Regions from separate parts of the Kribbella sp. NPDC050124 genome, predicted to be linked through region 1. Evidence: riboswitches for the same ligand, from Rfam matches in the RefSeq annotation. Region 1 holds a riboswitch; the other holds the start of a gene.
The links. A riboswitch is a leader RNA that binds a small molecule or an ion and turns the genes downstream of it on or off. The one in region 1 is predicted to bind thiamine pyrophosphate.

Region 1 (4,181 bases):
CCCGCGGGTGGCGCTGGCGATGGCCGCGGTGATGAACTTCGTGGGCGCGCTGCTCGGCACCGAGGTGGCCGAGACGGTCGGCAAGGGCATCATCAGCACGCCGTCCGGCGAGCACGGGCTGGTGATCGTGCTCAGTGCCCTGGTCGGCGCGATCACCTGGAACCTGATCACCTGGTACTTCGGCCTGCCCAGCTCCTCGTCGCACGCGCTGATCGGTGGCCTGGTCGGCGCCGGGCTCGCCTCGGCCAGCACGGTGCTGTGGTCCGGCATCCTGGACAAGGTCGTCATTCCGATGGTGATGTCACCGACGATCGGCTTCCTCGGCGCGTTCATCCTGATGACCGCGATCCTGTGGGTGTTCCGGCGCAGCAACCCCGGCCGGGTGACCCGGGGCTTCCGGATGTCCCAGTCGCTGTCCGCCGCCGCGATGGCGCTCGGCCACGGCCTGCAGGACGCTCAGAAGACGATGGGCGTGATCTTCCTGGCCCTGCTCACCACCGGCTACGTGTCGGAGGGCGACGGCATCCCGATCTGGGTCAAGCTGGCCGCCGCGACCGCGATCTCGCTCGGGACGTACTCCGGCGGCTGGCGGATCATGCGGACGCTGGGCCGGCGGATCATCCACCTGGACCCGGCCCGTGGCTTCGCCTCGGAGGCGATCGCCGCGTCGGTGCTGTACGTGATGGCGATCGGCCTGCACGCACCGGTCTCCACCACGCACACGATCACCTCCGCGGTGATGGGCGCGGGCTCGACCAAGCGGCTGTCCGCGGTCCGCTGGGGTGTCGCCAAGGGCATCGTGACGGCCTGGATCCTGACCATCCCGGCCGCTGGCGCGGTCGCCGCGCTGTGCTACGGGCTGGCCCACCTCATCCTGGAGTGAGCCTCAGCGGTTCCAGCGGCGGACTGCCTTGGCCACCTCCTTGGGGCGGATGGAGCCGAGGTTGAGCTCCCAGGTGGCGGCCAGGCGATCGCCGAGTCCGGTCAGGTCGAGGTACGCCTGCGGCCGCACCGCCACCACCCAGGTGGCCGCGGCTGCGTGGCCCTGCTGGAAGAGCAGGTGGTTCGCGGTCGCCTCGAGCTTGCTCCGGTTCTCGCCGTCCAGCCCGCTCGCGGACCAGTCCTGGAGGATCGCGCCGTCGTCGGCGGTCATCCGGGCCAGGTACGTCAGCGGGCCGCGCCAGAAGCCGCGGCTGCCGATGTTGTCCAGGCTCTCCAGCGGGAACCAGCCGTTCTGGCAGCGCCGCCCGTTGATCGCGGACTCCACCTCCCGAGCCTGCCCCGGGTTCAGGCCCCGGATCGCCCAGTCGAGGAAGAACGCGCCGACGTCGGGGATCTCCTCCGCGACATGCGGAGCCACGGTCAGGATCCCCGGCTCGAACAGATGCAGCTCTTCGGATGACTTCACCAGCAACTTCCCCCGCCTACCTGAATACGACGGCCCCGCGCGCCACCACGCGGCCGAGTGCACAGGGACCCCCCAGGTACCTGCTACTACACCAAGTGCTCTTAGTACCCCCACGCCGTACCGGGGTCAAGGTCCTGTCCGGTAGCCGACTACTTCTTGCGGGCGGCCCGGCGGGCCAGTTCCTCCCGGTCCAGCCGCTCGGCCTCGACGGGCGTGGGCGCGCTGCCGCCGTACGAGGCCGGCAGCCACCAGGCGCCGGCGGGCTGCTCCGGATAGGCGCGGATGGTGCGGTCGAGCATGCCGGCCATGGTCGAGCGCAGCTGCGCGGTCGCCTCGGTCGGGTCGTCCGCCGCGGTGACCGTGATCGGCTCGCCGATGGTGATCGCGATCGTGCGGTGCCGGGAGAAGTCGCGCGGATGGTCCTTGGTCAGCATCCGCTGCGTCCCCCACAGGATCATCGGCAGCACCGGTACGGCGGCCTCCGCGGCCATCCGGACCGTGCCGGACTTGAACTCCTTCAGCTCGAACGACCGGCTGATCGTCGCCTCCGGGAAGACGCCGACCACCTCCCCGGCGTTCAGGTACTCGATCGCCTGCCGGTACGACGCCGTACCGGCCGCCCGGTCCACCGGGATGTGGTGCATGCCGCGCATCAACGGGCCGGAGACCCGGTTGCGGAACAGCACCTCCTTGGCCATGAACCGCACCAGCCGCTTGCTCGGCAGCGCGCCGAACCCGCCGAGCACGAAGTCGACGTACGAGATGTGATTCATCGCGATCACCGCGCCACCGGTTCGCGGCACGTTCTCCGTCCCGGTCAGCTGGAACTTCAGGTCCAGCACCTTGAACGCCGTCTTCGCGAAGCCGATCACCGGCGGGTACACGAGGTCGCGCATTCCCGAACGCTACCGGCTCAGGTCAACCGGCGGCCGTGACGCGCCCCACGGAATCCCGTATCCAGTTCTTCGCTAGGGTGGACGGCGACAACTTCAGATCGCGGGAGCTCGCACCGTAGCGGGCTGAGAGGGCGGCTGGGTGAACCCGGTGCCGCCGACCGCCGAACCTGTCCGGGTAATTCCGGCGTAGGGAGCAGCAATCGTGACAACCATCGGAAACAGCGTCCGACCCACTGTCACCACCGGCCCGATCTCCGGGTCGGAGAAGATCTACCGCGGCGAGCTGAACGTCCCCGCCCGCCGCGTCCACCTCACCAACGGCGAGCACTTCGACCTGTACGACACGTCCGGCCCGTACACCGACTCCTCCGCGCAGATCGACGTACAGGCCGGTCTGCCCGCGCTCCGGCGGGACTGGATCGCCGGGCGGACGCCGTTGACTCAGGTCGGGCACGCCCGGGCGGGCACCATCACCGAGGAGATGAAGTACATCGCCGTCCGGGAGGGCGTCGACCCGGAGTTCGTCCGGGACGAGGTGGCCCGCGGCCGGGCCGTGATCCCGACGAACCGGCGGCACCCGGAGTCCGAGCCGATGATCATCGGCAAGAAGTTCCTGGTGAAGGTGAACGCGAACATCGGCAACTCCGCCGTGACCAGCTCGATCGAGGAGGAGGTCGAGAAGCTGGTCTGGGCGACCCGGTGGGGCGCGGACACCGTGATGGACCTGTCCACCGGCAAGAACATCCACGAGACGCGCGAGTGGATCCTGCGCAACTCGCCGGTGCCGATCGGGACGGTCCCGCTCTACCAGGCGCTCGAGAAGGTGAAGGGCGACCCGGCAGCGCTGTCGTGGGAGGTCTACCGCGACACCGTGATCGAGCAGTGCGAGCAGGGTGTGGACTACATGACGGTGCATGCCGGCGTACTGCTGCGGTACGTCCCACTGACCGCGCAACGGATCACCGGGATCGTGTCGCGCGGCGGCTCGATCATGGCCGCGTGGTGCCTGGCGCATCACCAGGAGTCCTTCCTCTACACGCATTTCGCCGAGCTCTGCGAGATCCTGCGCGAGTACGACGTGACGTTCTCGCTGGGCGACGGGCTGCGGCCGGGGTCGATCGCGGACGCCAACGACGCGGCGCAGTTCGCCGAGCTGCGGACCCTCGGGGAACTCACCAAGATCGCCTGGGAGCACGACGTCCAGGTGATGATCGAGGGTCCGGGTCACGTGCCGATGCACAAGATCGCCGAGAACGTGCGGCTCGAGGAGGAGCTGTGCGGGGAGGCGCCGTTCTACACCTTGGGGCCGTTGGCAACTGATGTGGCGCCGGCCTACGACCACATCACCTCGGCGATCGGCGCGGCCCAGATCGGCTGGCTGGGTACGGCGATGCTCTGCTACGTCACGCCGAAGGAACACCTCGGCCTGCCGGACCGTGACGACGTGAAGACCGGGGTGATCACCTACAAGATCGCTGCCCACGCAGCCGATCTGGCCAAGGGCCACCCGGGTGCGCAGGACTGGGACGACACGTTGTCCAAGGCAAGGTTCGAGTTCCGCTGGGAGGATCAGTTCAACCTCTCGCTGGACCCGGACACCGCGCGGTCGTACCACGACCAGACACTGCCCGCCGAGCCCGCCAAGACCGCGCACTTCTGCTCGATGTGCGGGCCGAAGTTCTGCTCGATGCGGATCACCGCGGACATCCGCGCGTACGCGGAGGAGAAGGGCCTGACCTCGACCGAGGCCATCGAAGCCGGCTTCGCCGAGATGTCGGAGACGTTCGCGGCACACGACAAGAAGCTGTACCTGCCGCTGGCCGACTGATGGTTCGAGGGCCCGGAGTACGCCGTACTCCGGGCCCGAACCGTGCTGA
Region 2 (4,181 bases), on a different contig from region 1:
GGCGGCCGCCCCAGTCCCGCTTGTAGACCTTGTAATCCTCGATTCCGGCTTTCGCGCACAGGCGCCCGTAGCTGGCCTCGTCGTGGATGAAGTGCACGCTGCTGGTGCCGAAGTGCTCGGTGGTGACGATCCGGTGCTCCGGCCCCTGACGCATCCCGTTGGCGATCTCGGCCGCGGTCGCCGGACCCCAGACCGGGCCCTCGATGATGGCCAGCCCGCCCGGCTTCAGCACCCGGGAGATCTCGCAGATCGTGGACACCTGCTCGTCCTCGGCGAACAGCTCGTGGAACGCGGTCCACAGGCAGATCACCGCGTCGAACGCGTCCCACTTGTACGGCAGGTCGGTCATCGAGCCGATCGCCCAGTCGACCTGCAGCTCTTCCTCGGCCGCCCTCGCCCGGCCGGCCTCGATCAGGTTCGGCGAGATGTCCAGCGCTCGCACCACCTTCCCGGCCCGGCGCAGCGGCAGCGCGATCCGGCCGTACCCGCAGCACAGGTCGAGCACCGACTCCCTGCCCTGGAGCAGTTCCTCGACGGCCTTCACGGTCGCCGCGTCCCGCTCGGGCGTGGTACGCGCGGCCAGTCCGTCGGCCCCCAGTTCCGCGTACTCGGCCCGGCTGCGCAGTGCGGAGTTCAGCATTGCGCAAGTATCCCGGTTACTCCGGGTCAGTTGTCCAGCGGTCGGCGACCGATCCGTCCGAGCAGCACCGCGGCCAGCATCGACACGATGATCGAGGTGTACGTCGCCCCCAGCCAGGTGGGCACCGGCTGGTGGTTGAACAGCCACTGCTGGACGTCGGTCCAGAACGGCGACCAGCCCTTCACCGTGCCCGGGTTCACCAGCTGGTAGGCGACGAAGCCGATCAGCCAGGCGACCGCGGGCTGCCAGCGGAAGCGCGCCGTACCGGAGACGTCCCAGTTCATCTTGCTGACCACGAAGAAGTCGGCGATCGCGACCGCGAACAGCGGGACGAAGACCGAGCCGATCAGGTAGAGGAACTGCGTGTAGTTGCCCAGGTCAACCAACAGGGCGAGGCCGGTGGCGATCACGCCGATGGCGATCGAGATCCAGCGCCGGTCGATGTGGCCGACCAGGTTGTGCGTTGCCATCGTGGTCGAGTAGACGTTCGCGTAGGCCTCGTCGACCTCGTCCACCAGCAGCACGAGCAGCGCGATCGCACCAGCCGGCAGCGTGACGAGCGCGGTGATCACGTCGGTGCTGTTGGTCCCGAGCGTCGCCACCGCGAACACACCGAGGGCGTAGTACGCGATCGCCGCGATCCCGTAGCCGAGCGACGATCCGGCGAAGGCCGCCTTGTTGGTGCGCGAGTGCCGGGTGTAGTCGGCGGCCAGCGGCGCGAACGACACCACACCGGCGGCGGCGAGGTCGACAGCCGGCCAGAAGCCGAAGACGCCGTCCTGCGGGAGGTCCTGCACCGGCTTGCTGAGCACCTGCACGAACAGGTAGACCGACGCGATCAGCACCAGCCAGACCATGAACTTGCGCAGCAGCTTCACGCTGCCGAGCGGCCGGACCGCCATCGCCGTGGCGATCACTCCGGCCAGTACGACGAACAGCCACCGCCAGCGTTCACTCGTCACCGCCACCGCGGCCTGCGAGATGACGATGATCTCCATCGTCGCCCAGCCGACGTTCTGCGCGATGTTCAGCACGGTCGGCGCCATCGAACCGCGCCGCCCGAACAGACCGCGCAGGCAGGCCATCGCCGGCGCCCCGGTCTGCGAACCGAACACGGCCGCACCACCGAGCACCAGCGCGCCCATCCCGCAGCCGACCACGACCGCGAGCAGACCTTGGGCCAGCGAGCCCGTGTACGCCGCGACCAGCGCACCGGTCACCGGGCCGAACAGCGAGATGCCCAGGTTCCCCCAAAGGGTGAACTGGTCGAAGAAGCCGAGGGTGCGCGGCGCGTCCGTGGTGAGGACGAGCGGCGCCTCGGTCCGCTTGGCAGGACGAACAGCAGTACTGGTCATGGTGACCCGCTCCCTACGCCGGCATTACCCGGTCAGGTTCAGGCGGTCGGCGACCCCGCGTCGCCCTCTCAGCCCGCGCGTCGTGCGAGCTCCCGCATCGGTTTTGCTACCGCGTCAACGATAGCGCTTCAGGCCTGGGTCGGCGCAGCCGCTGCCCGCTGGATGAGAGCGGCCAGCTCGGGACCGTTGGTCAGCACCGGCATGTGGGAGCCGGTCGGCAGCGTGCGGGACTCACAGTGCGTGAGCTCGGCCAGTCGGTCCGTCCACTCGGCCGGCGAGAGGTGGTCGTGCCGGCACCGCACGATCACGATCGGGGCCTGCACCCGGGTGATGATCCCGGCCAGGTCGTGGTGCCGGGCCGCTTCGACCGCGCGGGCGATTGTGGACAACGTCGTACGCGCGTATTGCGGAGCGAGCGCCGGGATCAGGCGGGGTGACTCCGGGACGGCCGATCCGAGCCAGCGGGCGACCAGGTCCGGCCAGCTCGCCGCGCGGATGTCCCCGGTCGGCGCGATCAGGACCAGGGCGTGGACGAGCTCGGGGTAGGCGACCGCGGTCTCGACGACGACCTGGCAGCCGGCTGAGTGCCCGACGAGCACCGACCGCTCCCGGATCTTGTCGGCGACCGCCGTGCCCAGGGCTTGTGGTCGAAGGTCGTCGCCGCGTCCGGCGGGTTCGCCGTACCCGGGCAGGGTGACGATCCGGTACGGCGTGGTCAGGTACTCGACCGTGGGCGCGTACGACTTGGGCCCGAGGCCGAGGCCCGGGACCAGGACGATCGGGATGCTCACTCCCAGGGCGGGCGGGCCGGCGCGCCTTGGACGACCGGGTTGGACACGTCCGGCTTCAGCTCGCGGTAGCCGAGAAGGAAGCCGAGGGCAAGGATCAGCAGGCCGATCCCGCCCCAGCCGTACGCCGTCGGCAGCCGGTCCAGCGAGTCGTCGATGGCGCCCATGCCGGTCGACAACACCATCCCCGCCCAGATCAGGATCGGCACCAGCGACACCCCGACCAGGAGCAGACCGCCCAGCTCGATCGGTTCGATCTCGCGGCCGACCTTGCGGCGGGCGAGTACGTCGCGAATCCACATCACGATCGCGGCAACGCCGACCAGGAGCAAAAGCAACTGGCCGATGGTGTCGATCACGTCCGTGCGGAGCGGGTGGTTCAGCGGTGAGCCGGGAGCCTGCGAGATCTCGCGCAGGGCGACCCGCTGGACCGAGAGAACGAGCAGGCCATAGACGGCAGCGACGATCGTGGCGAGCAGTACGACGCGAGCCGCGCGCGGATCACGTGGTGCGACCGGCAGCTCCCGGCCGTACTTCGGCAGCTCGTGCTGCTGGGGATGCGCCGGTGTGCCGTAGGGGCTGCCGGGGCGGTAGTTGGGCGGCTGCGTGTACGCGCCGGGCGGTGCCTGTGGCGGCGGGGCGCCGTACTGGCCGGGTGGGGAGCCGTAGGGCTGTGGCTGGGCGTAGGCGTCTGGCTGCTGCTGGCCGGGAGGCGGTGCGCCGTAGCTGCTGCCGCCGTACGGCGTCGGCGGGGCGTAGTGGTGCTCCTCGGCCGGCTGCTCCGGTTGCTCACCGCGGCCGTACGTCGGGAAATCCTGTGACGACATCGCTGCCTCCCCTCGGCACCCAGCCTCTCACGAACGAGGGTTTCGCTCAGGTCCTGCAGCGTCAGGTCGCCTTGATGGTCGGCCAGGCGTTGGGCAGGCAGCCGGCCAGGCCCTTGGTCTGCTGCATCATCACCGGCGCCGGCGTCTTCGCCTTGGTGCAGGTGGAGTGGCCGTGGCCGAGCGCGTGCCCGACCTCGTGGTTGACCAGGTAGTTGCGGTAGAGCGCGACGTTCCCGGAGTACGCCGGGATCGCGTACATCCAGCGCTTCGCGTTCAGCACGACCCGGTCCTCGACCCGGCAGGACACCTCACCACCGGTGTCGAGCGGCAGACACAGCTTGTCGGTGAGCGTCGGCGTCGCCAGGATGATCCGCAGATCGGCGTCCACCTTGTCGGTCCGCTCGAAGCTGACCGGGTGAATCGCCTGCCACCCACGCCCGTCGGTCAGCGTCTTGTGGATGATCTGCGCGACCGCGGCGCCGTTGACCGACAGCCCCTGCTCGATCTCGACCCGGTAGGTCAGTTTGTCGCGAATCCCAGTCGCCTTGTCGAACCCCGGCACGACGGCGAG

Region 2: another riboswitch for thiamine pyrophosphate. It lies ahead of ACIBL3_RS03970 (purine-cytosine permease family protein); the one in region 1 lies ahead of thiC (phosphomethylpyrimidine synthase ThiC).

The regions. Positions count from the first base shown of each region.
Region 1 covers NZ_JBITJU010000014.1:30,231-34,411, forward strand. Annotated here, with positions in the region: gene ACIBL3_RS28220 (anion permease) at 1-883, shown strand, start outside; gene ACIBL3_RS28225 (hypothetical protein) at 887-1,408, opposite strand; gene ACIBL3_RS28230 (lysophospholipid acyltransferase family protein) at 1,558-2,304, opposite strand; TPP riboswitch at 2,395-2,515, shown strand; gene thiC (phosphomethylpyrimidine synthase ThiC) at 2,507-4,132, shown strand.
Region 2 covers NZ_JBITJU010000001.1:799,483-803,663, reverse strand. Annotated here, with positions in the region: gene ACIBL3_RS03975 (class I SAM-dependent methyltransferase) at 1-640, opposite strand, end outside; gene ACIBL3_RS03970 (purine-cytosine permease family protein) at 667-1,995, opposite strand; TPP riboswitch at 1,989-2,101, opposite strand; gene ACIBL3_RS03965 (alpha/beta fold hydrolase) at 2,124-2,786, opposite strand; gene ACIBL3_RS03960 (hypothetical protein) at 2,783-3,610, opposite strand; gene ACIBL3_RS03955 (DUF3152 domain-containing protein) at 3,672-4,181, opposite strand, start outside.